Regions from separate parts of the Streptomyces sp. HUAS TT11 genome, predicted to be linked through region 1. Evidence: predicted binding sites of a transcription regulator. Region 1 holds the regulator's gene; the other holds the start of a gene.

The links. Region 1 encodes HspR, which represses chaperone genes until heat shock. Its sites were predicted from a motif close to TTGAGNNNNNNNNNCTCAA; they were not measured.
Region 2: the regulator HspR is predicted to act here: its motif matches at 2,638-2,656, upstream of dnaK (molecular chaperone DnaK).

What each region holds. Positions count from the first base shown of each region.
Region 1 covers NZ_CP196184.1:4,463,389-4,473,363, forward strand. Annotated here, with positions in the region: gene ACSHXN_RS19950 (PA14 domain-containing protein) at 1-1,344, shown strand, start outside; gene ACSHXN_RS19955 (heat shock protein transcriptional repressor HspR) at 1,408-1,860, opposite strand; gene dnaJ (molecular chaperone DnaJ) at 1,865-3,034, opposite strand; gene grpE (nucleotide exchange factor GrpE) at 3,107-3,766, opposite strand; gene dnaK (molecular chaperone DnaK) at 3,763-5,610, opposite strand; gene ACSHXN_RS19975 (low molecular weight phosphatase family protein) at 5,765-6,508, opposite strand; gene ACSHXN_RS19980 (polysaccharide biosynthesis tyrosine autokinase) at 6,505-7,959, opposite strand; gene ACSHXN_RS19985 (LPXTG cell wall anchor domain-containing protein) at 8,476-8,886, shown strand; gene ACSHXN_RS19990 (glutaminyl-peptide cyclotransferase) at 8,897-9,892, shown strand.
Region 2 covers NZ_CP196184.1:8,401,365-8,407,526, forward strand. Annotated here, with positions in the region: gene ACSHXN_RS37780 (cyclase family protein) at 95-775, opposite strand; gene ACSHXN_RS37785 (purine-cytosine permease family protein) at 775-2,361, opposite strand; gene dnaK (molecular chaperone DnaK) at 2,785-4,647, shown strand; gene grpE (nucleotide exchange factor GrpE) at 4,650-5,171, shown strand; gene ACSHXN_RS37800 (hypothetical protein) at 5,202-5,714, opposite strand; gene ACSHXN_RS37805 (protease inhibitor) at 6,127-6,162, shown strand, end outside.

The DNA of each region.
Region 1 (9,975 bases):
TCGGCCGCCACCACGTTCACCACCTCGGACAGGACCCCTCCGGCGACGGCAGCCGACGCCCGGGTGGCGTACCGGTCGGGCGTACCCCACCTGGTGTGGTCCCGCGTCGGCGGAGCCGCCTCCTACCAGGTCCTCCAGTACGACCCGGCGACCGGCGGCTATCTGGACGCCCTCCCCGGCGGCGGCACCACCACGAACACCGATGTCGTGCCGCGCCGGCTGCTCGCGGTCGCGGACACCTATCGGTACGCCGTGCGCGCGCTGGACGCGAGGGGCAACGCCGCCGCCCCGGTGGAGGTCGCACTGCCGATGGCCGAACGGCCCGAGGCCGTCCCGGCGTTCCTCACCACCGCGACGCGGTTCGACGAGGGTGTGATGATCAGATGGAGCAGCGCCGATCCATGGACCTTCGACGAAGACCCGCTGCTCACCTACAGGATCGTGCGCACCGACCCGGCGACCGGCCGGAGCACCGTCGTGGACCGGTGCAAGCCGAACAGCCCTTGGGACGAGCCCTTGGAGGCACCCTCCACGTATCTGACCTGGGCGGGTGACGACGCCCCCGCGTACGCGGGCGCCACGCAGATCAACGGCACCTGCTGGGACGTCTCCGGCGAGTCCGAGACGACGTACGAGTACCGGATCGTGACGATCGACCCGTACGGGCACGTGTCGCAGCCCGGTCCGGTCGCCACGGCGACCACGCCGGACACACGGCGCCCGGCACCGGTCGGGAACCCGACCGCGCAGACGGTCCCGCTCGGCGTCCGGCTGACCTGGGAGCCGCCCGCCGACGACGACGTCACCGGCTACTACGTCTGGCAGGGCACCGTCGACCCGGAGACCGGCGAGACGGTCTGGGAGAAGAACTGCTGGACCACCGACTCCCGGGCGACCGAGATCCTCTGCCCGACGGTCCCGGACGGCGCCACCCACGTCTACCGGGTGGCCGCGACGGACGGCCACGGTCTGTACGACGGCATGGAGCCCGGCTTCTTCCACACCACCGATGTCCCGGTGACCCTCCCCGACACCCGGCCGCCCGGCTGGACCGGCGCCGAGATCCGCGGGGACCTGTACCCGGATCTGTCCGTCGACTGTTCCGCGAGCTCGGGCCTCGGCGACTGCTCCGTACTGGCCGGCTACCGCGTGGACCGCTGGGATGCGGCCCAGGGGGCCTGGACCACACTCGTCGCGGGCCGGGTCGGCGACCGCAACTCCTACATGGACACCACCGTCCACGATGACCGGCTCGGCCTGTACTACTACCGCGTCGTCTTCACGGACTCTTCGGGAGCCGAGGTGGCCGGGCGGACCGCCGCCTACGGCATCTGGGACCACTGACTCCGGCCACGCGCGAAGGGGCGGCACCGGAGATGTCTCCGGTGCCGCCCCTTCGGCGTGATGTCAGTCGGACTGCTGCTGCCGCTTGGGCCGCCACACGACCAGCGCGCTGGTCTGCTGCACTTCCTGGTACGGCACCAGGTCACGGCGGTACGAGGCGTGTACCGCGGCCTCGCGCTGCCGCATCGTCGCCGCCGCGCCGTCGAGCGCGGCCTGAAGCTCCGCTACCCGGGACTGGAGCGCGGCGACCTGGTTCTCCAGCTCGATGATCCGCTTGATGCCGGCGAGGTTGATGCCCTCGTCCTGCGACAACTGCTGCACCTGACGGAGCAGTTCGATGTCGCGGGCCGAGTAGCGCCGGCCCCGGCCGGCCGTGCGGTCCGGGGAGACGAGCCCCAGACGGTCGTACTGGCGCAGCGTCTGCGGGTGCAGGCCGGAGAGCTGGGCCGCCACCGAGATGACGTAGACCGGGGTCTCCTCGGTCAGTTCGTACGGGTTGCGTCGACGGCCGTCCATCTCCTCATGCTCCCTTCGCCGCCTGGAACAGCTCCGCCCGCGGGTCCTCGCCCGCGGTCGCCTCGCGATACGCCTCCAGGGCGTCACGAGCCTTCCCCGACAGGTCCTTCGGAACACTCACCTCGACGGTGACCAGCAGGTCGCCGCGAGTGCCGTCCTTGCGGACCGCGCCCTTGCCGCGGGCGCGCAGGGTGCGCCCGTTGGGCGTGCCCGGGGGCAGCTTCAGCGTGACCGCGGGTCCGCCGAGGGTGGGGACCCTGATGTCGCCGCCGAGCGCCGCCTCCGTGAACGTCACGGGCACGGTCACCGTCAGGTTGTCGCCCTTGCGGCCGAAGACGGGGTGCGCGTCCACGTGCACGACGACATACAGGTCGCCGGCCGGGCCGCCCCGCTCGCCGGGGCCGCCCTTGCCGCGCAGCCGGATGCGCTGCCCGTCCGTGACGCCCGCCGGGATGCGGACCTGCATCGTCCGGGACGACTTCGCCCGGCCGCTGCCCTTGCACTCCATACAGGGATGCTCGGCGATGAGTCCGCGGCCCTTGCAGTCCGGGCAGGGATCCGTCAGCGAGAATCCGCCGCCGGAGCCGCGCGCCACCTGGCCGGTGCCGACACAGGTCGGGCACACCCGCGGCGTGCCGTTCTTGTCGCCGGTGCCCGAGCAGGCCTTGCACGGCGCCTGCGAGGACATGCGCAGTGGAACGGTCGCGCCGTCCACCGCCTCCATGAAGCTGAGCGTGACCTCGGACTCGATGTCCTGGCCGCGCCTCGGCTGCGTGCGCGTGCCCGCGCCGCCGCCGCGGTTGAACAGGCCCCCGAAGACGTCACCGATGCCGCCGCCGAAGTTCCCCCCGGCGCTGCCGCCCTGACCGCCGAAGAGGTCGCCCAGGTCGAAGTTGAACGATCCTCCGGCCCCGGGACCGGGACGGAAGCCGCCGTTGCCGAAGAGGGCGCGCGCCTCGTCGTACTCCTTGCGCTTCTTGGGGTCGCCGAGGATGTCGTTCGCCTCGGAGATCTCCTTGAAACGTTCCTCCGCCTTGGCGTTGCCCTTGTTGGCGTCCGGATGGAACTCGCGGGCGAGCTTCCGGTACGCCTTCTTGATCTCGGCCTCGGTGGCGTCCTTGGGGACGCCGAGGACCTTGTAGTAGTCCTTCTCGATGAAGTCCTTGGTACTCATCCCCGACGCCCCTCCTTCCGTTCGGCGTTGTTTTCCGTGGGGAGCCCGGTACGGACTCCCCTGTCGATCACGTCAGCCCTCGTCCGGGCCACCGCTCTCCTTGTCGTCGCCCGCCTCGCTCGTCTCCTCGGCCTTGACCGTCTGCGCCCCCGGCTGCGGCTCGGCCACGGCCACCCGCGCGGGGCGGATGGTGCGCTCGCCGAAGCGATACCCGGGCTGCAGAATCGCCACGCACGTCGTCTCGGTGACGTCCGGCGCGTACGAGTGCATCAGGGCCTCGTGGATCGTCGGGTCGAAGGGCTCGCCCTCCTTGCCGAACTGCTGCAGACCCATCTTCGCCGCGACCGTCTCCAGGGACTCGGCGACGGACTTGAACCCGCCGACGAGCTCGCCGTGGTCACGCGCGCGGCCGATGTCGTCGAGCACCGGCAGAAGCTCGGTCAGAAGGCTCGCGATGGCGATCTCCTTGACCGTGATCCGGTCGCGCTCGACGCGACGGCGGTAGTTCTGGTACTCGGCCTGGAGGCGCTGGAGGTCCAGGGTGCGCTCGTGGAGCGCTGTGCGCACCTGGTCCAGCTGGGCCACCAGACCCGCGGTCTGTGCGGTTCCGTCCCCTGCCGGGGCCGCCGCCTCCTCCGAAGAGGGGGAGGCGGCCTGCGGCTCGGCGTCGTCTGGGGTGGCGCCGGAGGGGACGTCGGGCTTCTCCTCGAAGCCCGGGGTCTCCTCCGTCACGCGGCACCGTCCTTACGGTCCTCGTCGACGATCTCGGCGTCGACGACGTCGTCGTCGGCCTTCGCCTGGCCGGCACCGGCGTCACCGGCACCGCCCGCGGCCTGAGCGCCCTGGGCGTCGGCGTACATGGCCTGGCCGAGCTTCTGCGAGACGGCCGCGACCTTCTCCGTGGCGGTACGGATCTCGGCCGTGTCCTCGCCCTTGAGCGTCTCCTTCAGCTCGGCGACTGCGGCCTCGACCTCGGTCTTGATCTCGCCGGGGACCTTGTCCTCGTTGTCCGCGAGGAACTTCTCGGTCTGGTAGACGAGCTGCTCGCCCTGGTTGCGGGTCTCGGCGGCCTCGCGGCGGCGGTGGTCCTCCTCCGCGTACTGCTCGGCCTCCTGGCGCATCCGGTCGACCTCGTCCTTCGGGAGCGAGGAGCCGCCGGTGACGGTCATCTTCTGCTCCTTTCCGGTGCCGAGGTCCTTCGCCGTGACGTGCATGATGCCGTTGGCGTCGATGTCGAAGGACACCTCGATCTGCGGCACACCGCGCGGCGCCGGCGGCAGACCGGTCAGCTCGAACATGCCGAGCTTCTTGTTGTACGCCGCGATCTCACGCTCGCCCTGGTAGACCTGGATCTGCACGGACGGCTGGTTGTCCTCGGCCGTGGTGAAGATCTCGGACCGCTTGGTCGGGATCGTGGTGTTGCGCTCGATCAGCTTGGTCATGATGCCGCCCTTGGTCTCGATACCGAGGGACAGCGGGGTCACGTCCAGCAGCAGGACGTCCTTGACCTCACCCTTGAGGACACCGGCCTGGAGCGAGGCGCCGATGGCGACGACCTCGTCCGGGTTCACGCCCTTGTTGGCCTCCTTGCCGCCGGTCAGCTCCTTGACGAGCTCGGCGACGGCGGGCATACGGGTCGAGCCACCCACCAGGACGACGTGGTCGATCTCGTTGATCGAGATGCCGGCGTCCTTGATGACGTTGTGGAACGGCGTCTTGCAGCGCTCGAGCAGGTCGATCGTGAGCTGCTGGAACTGCGCCCGGGTGAGCTTCTCGTCCAGGTGCAGCGGACCCTCGGCGGACGCGGTGATGTAGGGCAGGTTGATCGACGTCTCGGTGGACGAGGACAGCTCGATCTTCGCCTTCTCGGCGGCCTCACGCAGACGCTGCAGGGCCATCTTGTCCCTGGACAGGTCCACACCGTGACCGGACTGGAACTGCTTGACCAGGTAGTCGACGACGCGCTGGTCCCAGTCGTCACCACCGAGGTGGTTGTCACCGTTGGTGGCCTTCACCTCGACGACGCCGTCGCCGATCTCCAGCAGGGACACGTCGAAGGTGCCGCCGCCGAGGTCGAAGACGAGAATCGTCTGGTCGTCCCTGTCGAGGCCGTAGGCGAGGGCGGCCGCGGTCGGCTCGTTGACGATACGGAGCACGTTCAGACCGGCGATCTCGCCGGCCTCCTTCGTGGCCTGCCGCTCGGAGTCGTTGAAGTAGGCGGGGACGGTGATGACCGCGTCGGTCACCTTCTCGCCCAGGTACGCCTCGGCGTCCCGCTTCAGCTTCTGCAGGATGAACGCGGAGATCTGCTGCGGGTTGAAGTCCTTGCCGTCCAGCTGGATCTTCCAGTCGGTGCCCATGTGACGCTTCACGGAACGGATGGTCCGGTCCACGTTGGTGACCGCCTGGCGCTTGGCCACCTCGCCGACGAGCACCTCGCCGTTCTTGGCGAAGGCGACGACGGACGGCGTGGTCCTGGCACCCTCGGCGTTGGTGATGACGGTGGGCTCGCCGCCCTCCAGAACGCTGACGACGGAGTTAGTCGTGCCCAGGTCGATGCCGACCGCACGTGCCATTTCGATTCCTCCAGCTGACTTGAGTGGAACAGGCTCAAGGATGCATGAGGGAACCGGCGGCGTCAACAGACCTGAGTCCAGCAGACTCAACTTTTGTCCGAAGCCGCACGGCAACCAAGGAAAAACCGCAGGTCAAGGCCGTTGACCGCGCTCGTCACACGCTTGCGCCACCACCCCCCAGCAGGAGCGCCAGCCTGCTCACCGCCCGGTCGATCTCCCGGGCGCACTCGTACAACACCTCGTAGGGCTGCGCCCAGGGGTCGAGGACGTCGTCGTCGGCGGCCGGGACCGGACCGGTCGAGCCCCGGCGGGCGGCCGCGGCGGCCACCACGACGTCGAAGGCGAGTACCGGGGCCGCGGCTTCCCTGCGCGGAGCTCTCCCGTGGACGGTGCCCGGGGCCGGGGAGCGGGGCGCCGCCGCGTACGGAACCGGGCCGGGCGGGCCGGCCGGCCCGCACCGCTCCCGGGTCCCGCCCCGCACCCCTTCGTCCACGAGCCGCCCCTGCGCGCACGGTGTCTCCCCGTCCGCCCAGCCCCGCACCCCGTCGACTCCCCCCGCGGCGAGGCGCACGAACTCCTTGAGGGTGAAGCAGCGCCGCATCGCCGAGGGTGCGAGGCGCACGGCCGCCTCCCGGTGCTCGCGTGCGAGCCCGAGCACCAGGCCCGCTCCGGCGACGAGCGGTGCGGTGAGCCGGCGGGCCGCGAAGCCGGAGCCGTCCCCGCCCAGCTTCTCCAGCACCGCCCTGGTCGACCTCTCCATGCCGGGCCGGGGCCGCGCCTCGGTGCCGGCGCTCTCCGACCGAACGGCGGAGCCGGCGGGGAGTCTCGCGGCCAGCAGCCGCTCGGCGAGCACCGAGCGGTGCACATTGCCCGTGCACACGAACAGGACCCGGGTCATGTCTCGCTCGTGTGATGCGGTCCCGAAGGCGTGACGGCCCCGCCCCGCGCGGCCTCGGCACGGGGCGCGGGCAGTTCGCCGTACCGGCCGTAGGCCCCGGCGCCACCGTAGCGGCCGCCCTTGGGCACCGGAGCCATGCTGAAGACGGTGCCGAGGACATGGACGCCCACGCGGTCCAGCGACTCCGACGCGGTGCGGACCTGGTCCCGGCCGGTCTTCGCGGCGCGGACGACGAGCAGTGCGCCCTGGGCGAGCGAGGCGAGCCCCAACGTGTCGGCGACCGGCAGCAGCGGCGCGGAGTCGACGATCACGATCTCGTAGGTGTCCGCCAGCTCCCGCAGCACCTCCTCCATCCGCGCCGACGCGAGCAGTTCCGTGGGGTTCGGCGGTACGGCCCCGCTGGTGAGCACCGAGAGTCCGCCGCCGGACTGCTGCATCACGTCCTCGATGCGGGCCTGGCCGATGAGCACCGTGGTCAGACCGGCGTCCTGGACGAGCCCGAACGTCGGCGCGACACACGGACGGCGCAGATCGGCGTCGACCAGGCAGGTGGACACACCCGCCTCGGCGAGCGACAGGGCGAGGTTCACTGCGGTGTTGGTCTTGCCTTCGCCGGGCACCGAGCTCGTCACCACGATGAGCCGCGGTGGATCGTCGACCTGCGAGAACTGAAGGTTGGTGCGCAGCTTGCGGAAGGCCTCGGCGCGCTTGGAGTGCACGTCGGAGGTGACGAGCGGCTTCTTGGGGGCGTTGCGGTCGTAGGGGATGGTGCCGAGGACGGGCAGCGCGGTGAACTGGGTGAGCATCTCGCCGGTCTTGAGCGTGGTGTCGAGCGTCTCGCGCAGGGCGACGAGACCGGCCCCGAGCAGCAGGCCGCCGAGCACGCCCGCGACCAGGTTCAGCACGGGGCGGGGCGAGACGGGAGCGGTGGGAGCGACGGCCTCCTGGGTGACCCCCAGGGAGACGGGCGAGGTGCGGCTCCTGGAGGACTTTCCCGAGCCCGACAGCCGTTTGGGCGTCTCCAGCCTCTCGACCACCGAAGTGAACCGGTCCGCCACCGCGTTGGCGATGCGCGCCGCCCGCAGCGGCACCGTGTCGCGGACGGTGATGTCGATGAGCACGGTGTTGAGCGGAGCCCGGGCGGTGATCCGGGACGCCAGTTCCTCCGGCGTGGTATGCAGCCCCAGCTCCTCCACCACGGTCGCGGTGACCTGACGTGTCGTCACGATCTCGGCGTACGACTGCACACGCGCCTGGGAGAAGCTCTGACCCTGATTCAGTTGCGTGGTGTCCTCGCCGGTGCGGGTGGCGACGAAGAGCTGGGTCCTGGCCTCGTAGACGGGGGTGCTCAGGGTGGTCGCGGCGAACGCCGCCCCGATCGCCAGGAGCAGGCAGACCACAACGGTCGGCCAGCGTCTGCCAAGAGCCTTCAGGAATCCGTGGAGATCCAAGCTGCACCCCTCATAGACCGATGGAACTACCCGAATTGGTGTGTTCTGTTCCCTATGTGCGCAGCCGAACATAGGCAATCGCCCACGTCATCCGGGGGAGGCAGCCCCGGGGTCCCGTCGAACGGACCTGACCCCGCACGCGATTGCGTCGCCCGGCCGGACCGGCGGGACGGGTCATCGAGGTGCAACTGCTACATCATCCGGTGCCTTCTGCTCTGATCATGCCAGTCGGCGGCGATATGTCCCATTAATTCATGTATCTAGATCTTGATCCGGCTGACACGACGCAGCCTGACCCAAAGGGAAGCCACAAGAAGTCGAGGAGAGCGAACGAAGATGACGACATCGCCGAAATGGCGGGTCGCGCTGGCATCGGCAGCATCGGCTGCCGTGCTGGTCGCAACACCGCTGACCGGGGCGCCGGCCGCCCATGCGCAGCCGCCGACGCAGTGCGCCACATATCCCCCGGTTGCGCGACTCACCCTCAGCAGCACCGTGGTGTCTACCGGGAGCCGAGTGAGCTTCCGCGGTACCTGCTTCCTCCCCCGCGAAACGGTCGTCGCGGAGGTCCACTCGCGTGGGGTCGTCCTGGGCAGGTACCGGGCCGACTCGCAAGGCGTCGTCCGGGGCAGGGTGACCATCCCCAGGCACATCGACCGCGGAACCCACATCTTCGAACTCGAGGGCCGTAGGTCGCACCTGAGGCTCACCGGCATCATCAGGGTGACCAACCGAGGACGCGACGGCCACGGCTGGCACGACGACGGTCGCGGTGGGCACGGCAACAGGATGGGCCCCGCCGGCAGCGCTCAGAGTCTTGCGAAGACCGGTGGCGAGAAGGCGCTGGGCCTGGGCGGCGCCGCAGCCGGGATGATCGCCGTCGGCGGTGGCACGCTGCTGGTCATGCGCCGTCGCCGCAACTCCTGACGGCGGGTCCATGACAGAAAGAGACAACCGCACGGCGGTACCCCGGCGTCCCGGCCCCGGCCGGGACGCCGTCCGTGCGCCCGAGGCGGACGAGCCCGGCGAAGGGATGCCTTCCGTCGTCGCACCACCCCGATCCCCGGACCGACGGCCGCGGGCCGGGACCGTGTCCGAGCGCGGGCGCCGCGCGGCGGCGGCCGGGGTCCTCACATGCGGCCTGCTGATCACGGCATGCTCCGGAGCGGACCGCACCACGGACGACCGGGTCGGCGGGGCCGCGGAGTCCACGGGCGAGCGGCGCCCGGCCGCCCGGATCGAGCATCTGAAGGTCAAGGTCCTCGAGGCCCTTCCGCACGACCGCAAGGCGTTCACCGAAGGCCTGGAGATGGTGTCCGGCACGCTCTACGAGAGCACGGGACTCGCCGGCCGGTCCTCCGTGCGGGCCGGGCCTCCCGGCCGAAAGCCCGGGGTCCGCACATCGCTCCCCGCGCCCTTGTTCGGCGAGGGCATCTCCGTGGTCGGCCGCACCCTGTGGCAGCTCACCTGGCGGAACGGGGTCGCCATCGAGCGCGACGTCCGGACCCTCGCGGAGCTGCGCCGGGTCCCCTACCCGGACGAGGGCTGGGGGGTGTGCCTCCAGCGGGACCGGCACCGGCTGGTGACCAGCGACGGCTCGGCGCGGCTGGCCTTCCGCGACCCCGGCACGCTGGCGACGACGGGTGAGGTCACCGTGACGCAGGAGGGCCGGCCGGTGACGGGACTGAACGAACTGGAGTGCGTCGGCACCGCCGTCTACGCGAACGTCCTCCCCACCGACCGGATCCTGCGCATCGACCCCGCCACCGGAGCGGTGACGGCGAGCATCGACGCCTCGGGGCTGCTGCACGACGACGAAGTCGTCGAGGGGTCGGTGCTGAACGGCATCGCGGCCGTCCCCGGAACAGACCAGTTCCTCGTCACGGGGAAGTTCTGGCCCAGAATGTTCCGTGTGGCGTTCGTGCCCGCCTGAGCAGGCAGCACAGCGACGCAGATCACCGCCTGCCCCACTACAGTGCGATGGAAGAAGTGGGTACTCTCGAACGGACTGCATAA
Region 2 (6,162 bases), 3.9 Mb from region 1:
GGACGCCGAGGACGCCGAGGGGGCCGGGCGAGGGCGCCGATGCGCTGCGGGGTCGCCCGCCCGACCGGGTGACCCGGGCGGGCGGCACGGCGTACTACGCCTGCCTCGTCGGTCCCCCGACCCGGGCCACGGCTCGGACCGGGGCGCCGTCCGAGCCGGGCAGGTGCAGCGGGAACAGGAACACGTCCACCGGGCGGCCGGTCTCCTGTGCGGCGAGGACGCGGTCGAGGCCGGTGAGGTTCTCGGCGATCACACCGGCCGCGCCGCACAGCACGCGGTGCGCGGGCAGGTCCGCATTGCCCGTGGGATCCACACTCAGCGCGTCGACCCCGATCGTGCGTACGCCCGCGTTGACGATCGCCTGCGCGGCCTCCGGGGTCAGCCACGGGTGTTCCAGATAGGCGTCGGTGCCCCAGTACGCCGACCAGCCCGTGGCCAGCAGCAGGATCGCGCCCGGCTGCAGACGCAGCAGGCTCAGCGCGGGCGCGAGCAAATCGGCGGTGACGGCCGCCCGGGCCCGCAGACCCCGTACGTCCGCCACCACCGCCGGACCGGCGAACCGCTCCAGCGGCAGCGCGTCCAGTGCGGGCCAGGCGGAGTTCACGTGATACGGCGCGTCGACATGGGTGCCCGACTGGGAACCCAGGTGCAGGGCGAGGACGTTGACGCCGTCCGTGGCCACGCGCAGCGCCCGTTCCACCTCGACCTGCGGGTCACCGGGATACACGGGCATCCCGGTGACCACGGGCACCGACAGGTCGAGCCAGGTGTCCATCAGCCGCCCTCGACCGCGAGCGCCGGGGCCTTCTCGTCCCGGGCGCCGGGGCCGGTGATCGGCGGCACCGGCGACTCGACCGTGCGGGCCAGTCGCGCGCCGTGCGGTCCGTATGCCGCCCGGGGCTCGGGGAAGAGCCTCAGCAGCGCCAGGAACAGGACCGCGGCGACGGCCAGGGACAGCGGCAGGCTGATGTCGACACCGTTCGCCAGGTCGCCCAGGGGGCCGACGAACTGGCCGGGAATGTCGGTGAACAGCACACCGATCACGGCGGAGACCCACCAGGCGGTCATGCCCCGCCAGTTCCAGCCGTGCGAGAACCAGTAACGGCCGCCGCGCTGGCGGCGGTTGAAGACCTGAAGCGCGTCCGGGTCGTACCAGCCGCGCCGAGTGTAGAAGCCGAGCATCATCACGACCATCCACGGAGTGGTACAGGTGATGATCATCGTTGCAAAAGTGGAGATCGACTGCACGAGGTTCAGCCCGAATCGGCCGATGAAGATGAACGCGATGGACAGCACGCCGACGACCAGCGTCGCCTGCACCCGCGACAGCCGCGGGAAGACCGACGAGAAGTCCAGCCCGGTTCCGTACAGCGACGTCGTGCCCGTCGACATGCCGCCGATGAGCGCCAGCAGACATACCGGAAGGAAGAACCAGGTCGGGGAGATGGCGAGCAGGCCCCCGACGAAGTCCGGGGCCGCAGGGTCGACGTACTTCGGCGCCTGTTTGGCGATGATGCTGGCGGTCGCGAGACCGAACACGAACGGCAGCAGCGTCGCGATCTGCGACAGGAACGCGGCGGTGACCACCTTGCGGCGCGGGGTGTGCGCGGGGATGTAGCGCGACCAGTCGCCGAGGAAGGCGCCGAAGGACACCGGGTTGGACAGCACGATCAGCGCGGCGCCGATGAACGACGGCCAGAACAGCGCCTTCGTCGCCGGATCGGCCGAGGCGGTGAAGGTGCCCGCGTACGACGGGTCGAAGTCACCGCCGAAGGCGATCGCCCCGAGCAGGAAGAGCACGGTCGCCGAGGTCACCGCGATCTTGTTGACGAACAGCATGAACCGGAAGCCGTACACGCACACCGCGAGCACCAGGCCGGCGAAGAGCGCGTAGGCGACGACGTACGACAGATTGCCGCGATCGAGGCCGAAGAGCCGGTGTGCGCCGCCGACCAGTGCGTCGCCCGAGCTCCACACCGAGATCGAGAAGAAGGCGACGGCCGTGAGCAGGGAGAGGAAGGAGCCGACCACACGGCCGTGCACACCGAGGTGGGCGGAGGAGGAGACCGCGTTGTTCGTGCCGTTGACCGGGCCGAACACCGCCATCGGGCAGAGGATCAGCGCGCCGACGACCACACCGAGGAGGGTCGCGGCGAGTCCCTGCCAGAAGGAGAGGCCGAACAGGATCGGGAAGGCGCCCAGAACACAGGTGGAGAAGGTGTTCGCGCCGCCGAAGGCGACTCGGAAGAGATCGAACGGCGTCGCGGTGCGGTCCGCGTCGGGGATGCGCTCGACGCCGTAGGTCTCGACCTCGGTGAGGGACGGGGGCGCGGCGGCGGGGGAGGCGGGGTTCTCGGGCAACGGAGCTCCTGCTGGGGAAGGGCGGCGGAGCGCGTTCGTGGCGCGGTGGGCCGGTCCGGCCCGTGCCGTCGCGAGGGTGTGCGGGGCGTGGTGGGCCGTCCGTAAGGGTTTCGCAGACTTTAGGCGCGTCCGCACGCACCGCACCAGTGGACGTTCCATCCAGCTTCCGTTGCCTCGATGGATGGTTCATCCACACCGGCCGATGGAGTGCGGGGGGCCCGGCGTCCGGCCTCGAGCAGGGCGTTCTCCCCGCTGCGCGTGGAGCCATGGTCAAACTTGACAAGAGGCAACTCAAGTTTTATTCAGGCAGTAGAGGCAGTCAGCGGAACGCGGAAGCGGCTCCACTGCCCTGCAGTGAAGACGTCGGCGCGGGTACTCGCGGAGCGGACCTCTACAGGAACGATGCGAGGAGGCAGGAGCCCCATGGCACGTCCGGTCGGTATCGACCTCGGCACCACGAACTCGGTGGTCTCGGTCCTCGAGGGCGGTGAGCCCACCGTGATCACCAACACCGAAGGCGCCCGGACCACACCGTCGGTCGTGGCCTTCGCCAAGAGCGGCGAGGTGCTGGTCGGCGAGGTCGCCAAGCGGCAGGCGGTCACCAACATCGAGCGCACCGCGCGCTCCGTCAAGCGGCACGTGGGCGACTCGTCCTGGCGCTTCCCGGAGAGCGGCACCGTCGACGGCAAGCAGTACACCGCACAGGAGATCTCCGCGCGGGTGCTGCAGAAGCTGAAGCGGGACGCGGAGGCGTATCTGGGCGAAGACGTCACCGACGCCGTGATCACCGTGCCGGCGTATTTCGACGACGCCCAGCGACAGGCCACCAAGGAGGCCGGTGAGATCGCCGGCCTGAACGTGCTGCGGATCATCAACGAGCCGACGGCGGCGGCCCTGGCCTACGGCCTCGACAAGGAGAACGACCAGACGGTCCTCGTCTTCGACCTCGGCGGCGGCACGTTCGACGTGTCCCTGCTGGAGATGGGCGAGGGCGTCATCGAGGTGAAGGCCACCAACGGCGACACCCGTCTCGGCGGTGACGACTGGGACCAGCGCGTCGTCGACCATCTGGTGCAGCAGTTCAAGAACGCGTACGGCGTCGACCTCGCGAAGGACAAGATGGCCGTGCAGCGTCTGCGCGAGGCCGCCGAGAAGGCGAAGATCGAGCTGTCCTCGTCCACCGAGTCCTCGATCAACCTGCCCTACATCACAGCCTCTTCGGAGGGCCCGCTGCATCTGGAGGAGAAGCTCACCCGGGCGCAGTTCCAGCAGCTCACGGCCGATCTGCTGGAGCGCACCAAGGGGCCGTTCCACCAGGCGATCAAGGATGCCGGGATCAAGCTGTCGGACATCGACCACGTGATTCTCGTGGGCGGGTCGACCCGGATGCCCGCGGTGACGGAGCTGGTGCGGGAGTTGACCGGCAAGGAGCCGCACAAGGGTGTGAACCCGGACGAGGTCGTCGCCGTCGGCGCCTCGCTCCAGGCCGGTGTCCTCAAGGGTGAGGTCAAGGACGTCCTGCTGCTGGACGTGACCCCGCTGTCCCTCGGTATCGAGACCAAGGGCGGCATCATGACCAAGCTGATCGAGCGCAACACCACGATCCCGACCAAGCGGTCCGAGATCTTCACCACGGCCGAGGACAACCAGCCGTCCGTGCAGATCCAGGTCTACCAGGGCGAGCGTGAGATCGCGGCGTACAACAAGAAGCTCGGCATGTTCGAGCTGACCGGTCTGCCGCCGGCGCCGCGCGGTGTGCCGCAGATCGAGGTGTCCTTCGACATCGACGCCAACGGCATCATGCACGTCACGGCGAAGGACCTCGGCACCGGCAAGGAGCAGAAGATGACCGTCACGGGCGGTTCGGCCCTGCCGAGGAACGACATCGACCGCATGGTCCGCGAGGCCGAGCAGCACGCCGAGGAGGACCGCAGGCGGCGGGAGGCCGCCGAGACCCGCAACCAGGCCGAGCAGCTTGTCTACCAGACCGAGAAGCTCATCGGTGAGAACGGGGACAGGATCCCCGCCGACGCGAGGAGCGAGACGGAGAGCGCCATCGGCGAACTCAAGGAGGCGCTCAAGAGCGAGGACACCGCGGAGATCCGGCGGACCATGGACAAGGCCGCCGCCGCGGCGCAGAAGATCGGCAGCGCCCTGTACGAGCAGGCGCGCCCCGAGGGCGGCACCGGGCCGGAGCAGGGCACGGCGAGCGGCGGCGCCCGGTCCGAGGACGACGTCGTGGACGCCGAGATCGTGGATGACGACAACACCTCGCAGGCGGGCTGACCATGGACCGGAGCCGGCCGCAGAGCCCGGAGTTGCTCCGTCTGCTGGACGAGCGCACCGCCGATCTGCAGCGGGTGAAGGCCGAGTACGACAACTATCGCAAGCAGGTCCGCCGCGACCGTCTGGCGGTGCGCGAGATCGCCACGGAGAACGTGTTGCGGGCGCTGCTGCCCGTCCTGGACGCGGTCGAAGGGGCCCGTCGTCAGGAGTCCATGACGCCGGGCCTCAAAGCCGTCGCCGACGTCCTGGAGGCGCAGCTGGCGTCTCTGGGCCTGAAGGCGTTCGGGGAGGCGGACGAGCCGTTCGACCCCACACGCCACGAGGCGGTGACGCATGTCGTCGCGCCGGGAGCCGAGCGGCTGACCTGTACCGAGATCCTGAGCCGCGGGTACCTGGTCGGTGACCGGCTGCTGCGTGCCGCGCGCGTCACGGTCACCGGCCCGCCCGCCTCCGGCAGGGGCGGGGGAGCGGAACGGACCGCCGGAGGCGGAGGCGGCGGCGAACACCGGGACCCGCGGGGGTGATCCGGTGTATGTGGTGACAGCGGACCCCGGTCATTCCTCCTCGGTGGGTGCGTCGGCCGGTCGGTCCCCGAACTCCGTGTCGGGTCCCTGGGCCCGCACCCGCTGCACCTGCTCCAGCGACTCGCGCAACTCCGAGAGCCAGTCGTCGGTGTGCCGCTGCACCAGGCGCACACACCAGGCGAGCGCGTCGCTGCGGCTGCGGGCGACCCCGCCGGCGATGAGCGTGTCCAGCACCTGACGCTCGGGCTGGCGCAGCCGGGTCATCACGGGAGCCGCGATGTGCGTGAACAGTGCACGCTGACCCCCGCACTCCACGCCCCAGGAGACCTTCTTGCGGAACCGGTGCTCCGCCTCGCGCGCCACCGCGACCCGGTCCTCGCGCGTGCGTTCACGGAACTCCTGGACACGGGCCCCGATCGCCGCCTCCCTCTCGGCGGGCGAGGCGCCCTCGGCGAGCCGCGGCTCGGGGACACGGCCGACCACGGTGATCTCCTCGCGGTCGACGACGACCTCCACCAGGCTCTCGAAGAGGTCGTCGGGCAGGCGGCCGGCGAACCAGCCGCGTAGCTGTTCGTGCTGTTGTAATGACGATTACTCCACCTCGGCGTGAAGGCAAGGGCGCGGAGGGGGTGTTTGCCAGGAGCTGAAGACAGCGCTTGCGGTCATGGCCAAGCGGAATGTTTCAGGCCGATTGCCGAGCTGTGGGATTCCGGCCAGAAGGCCGCTTTCCGTCCCCGCTGCCCGTGCGATGCCGGGCCGCACACGTTCGAATTCCGTGACTTCACGCCACTGATTCAATACTCAAAGTTACCGAAACGAGGGGGGTCGATGTGAGTTTCCCGCTCGGACTCGGCAGACTCCGGCTCGCCGAACCGGCACCTCGAACGGTCCGGGATCCCGCACAGGCACCACCGACCCGGACCGCGACCCCGTCACGAGCGGAAGGATGCACACAATGCCGAACACCGCGCGCTGGGCAGCGGCCCTCACC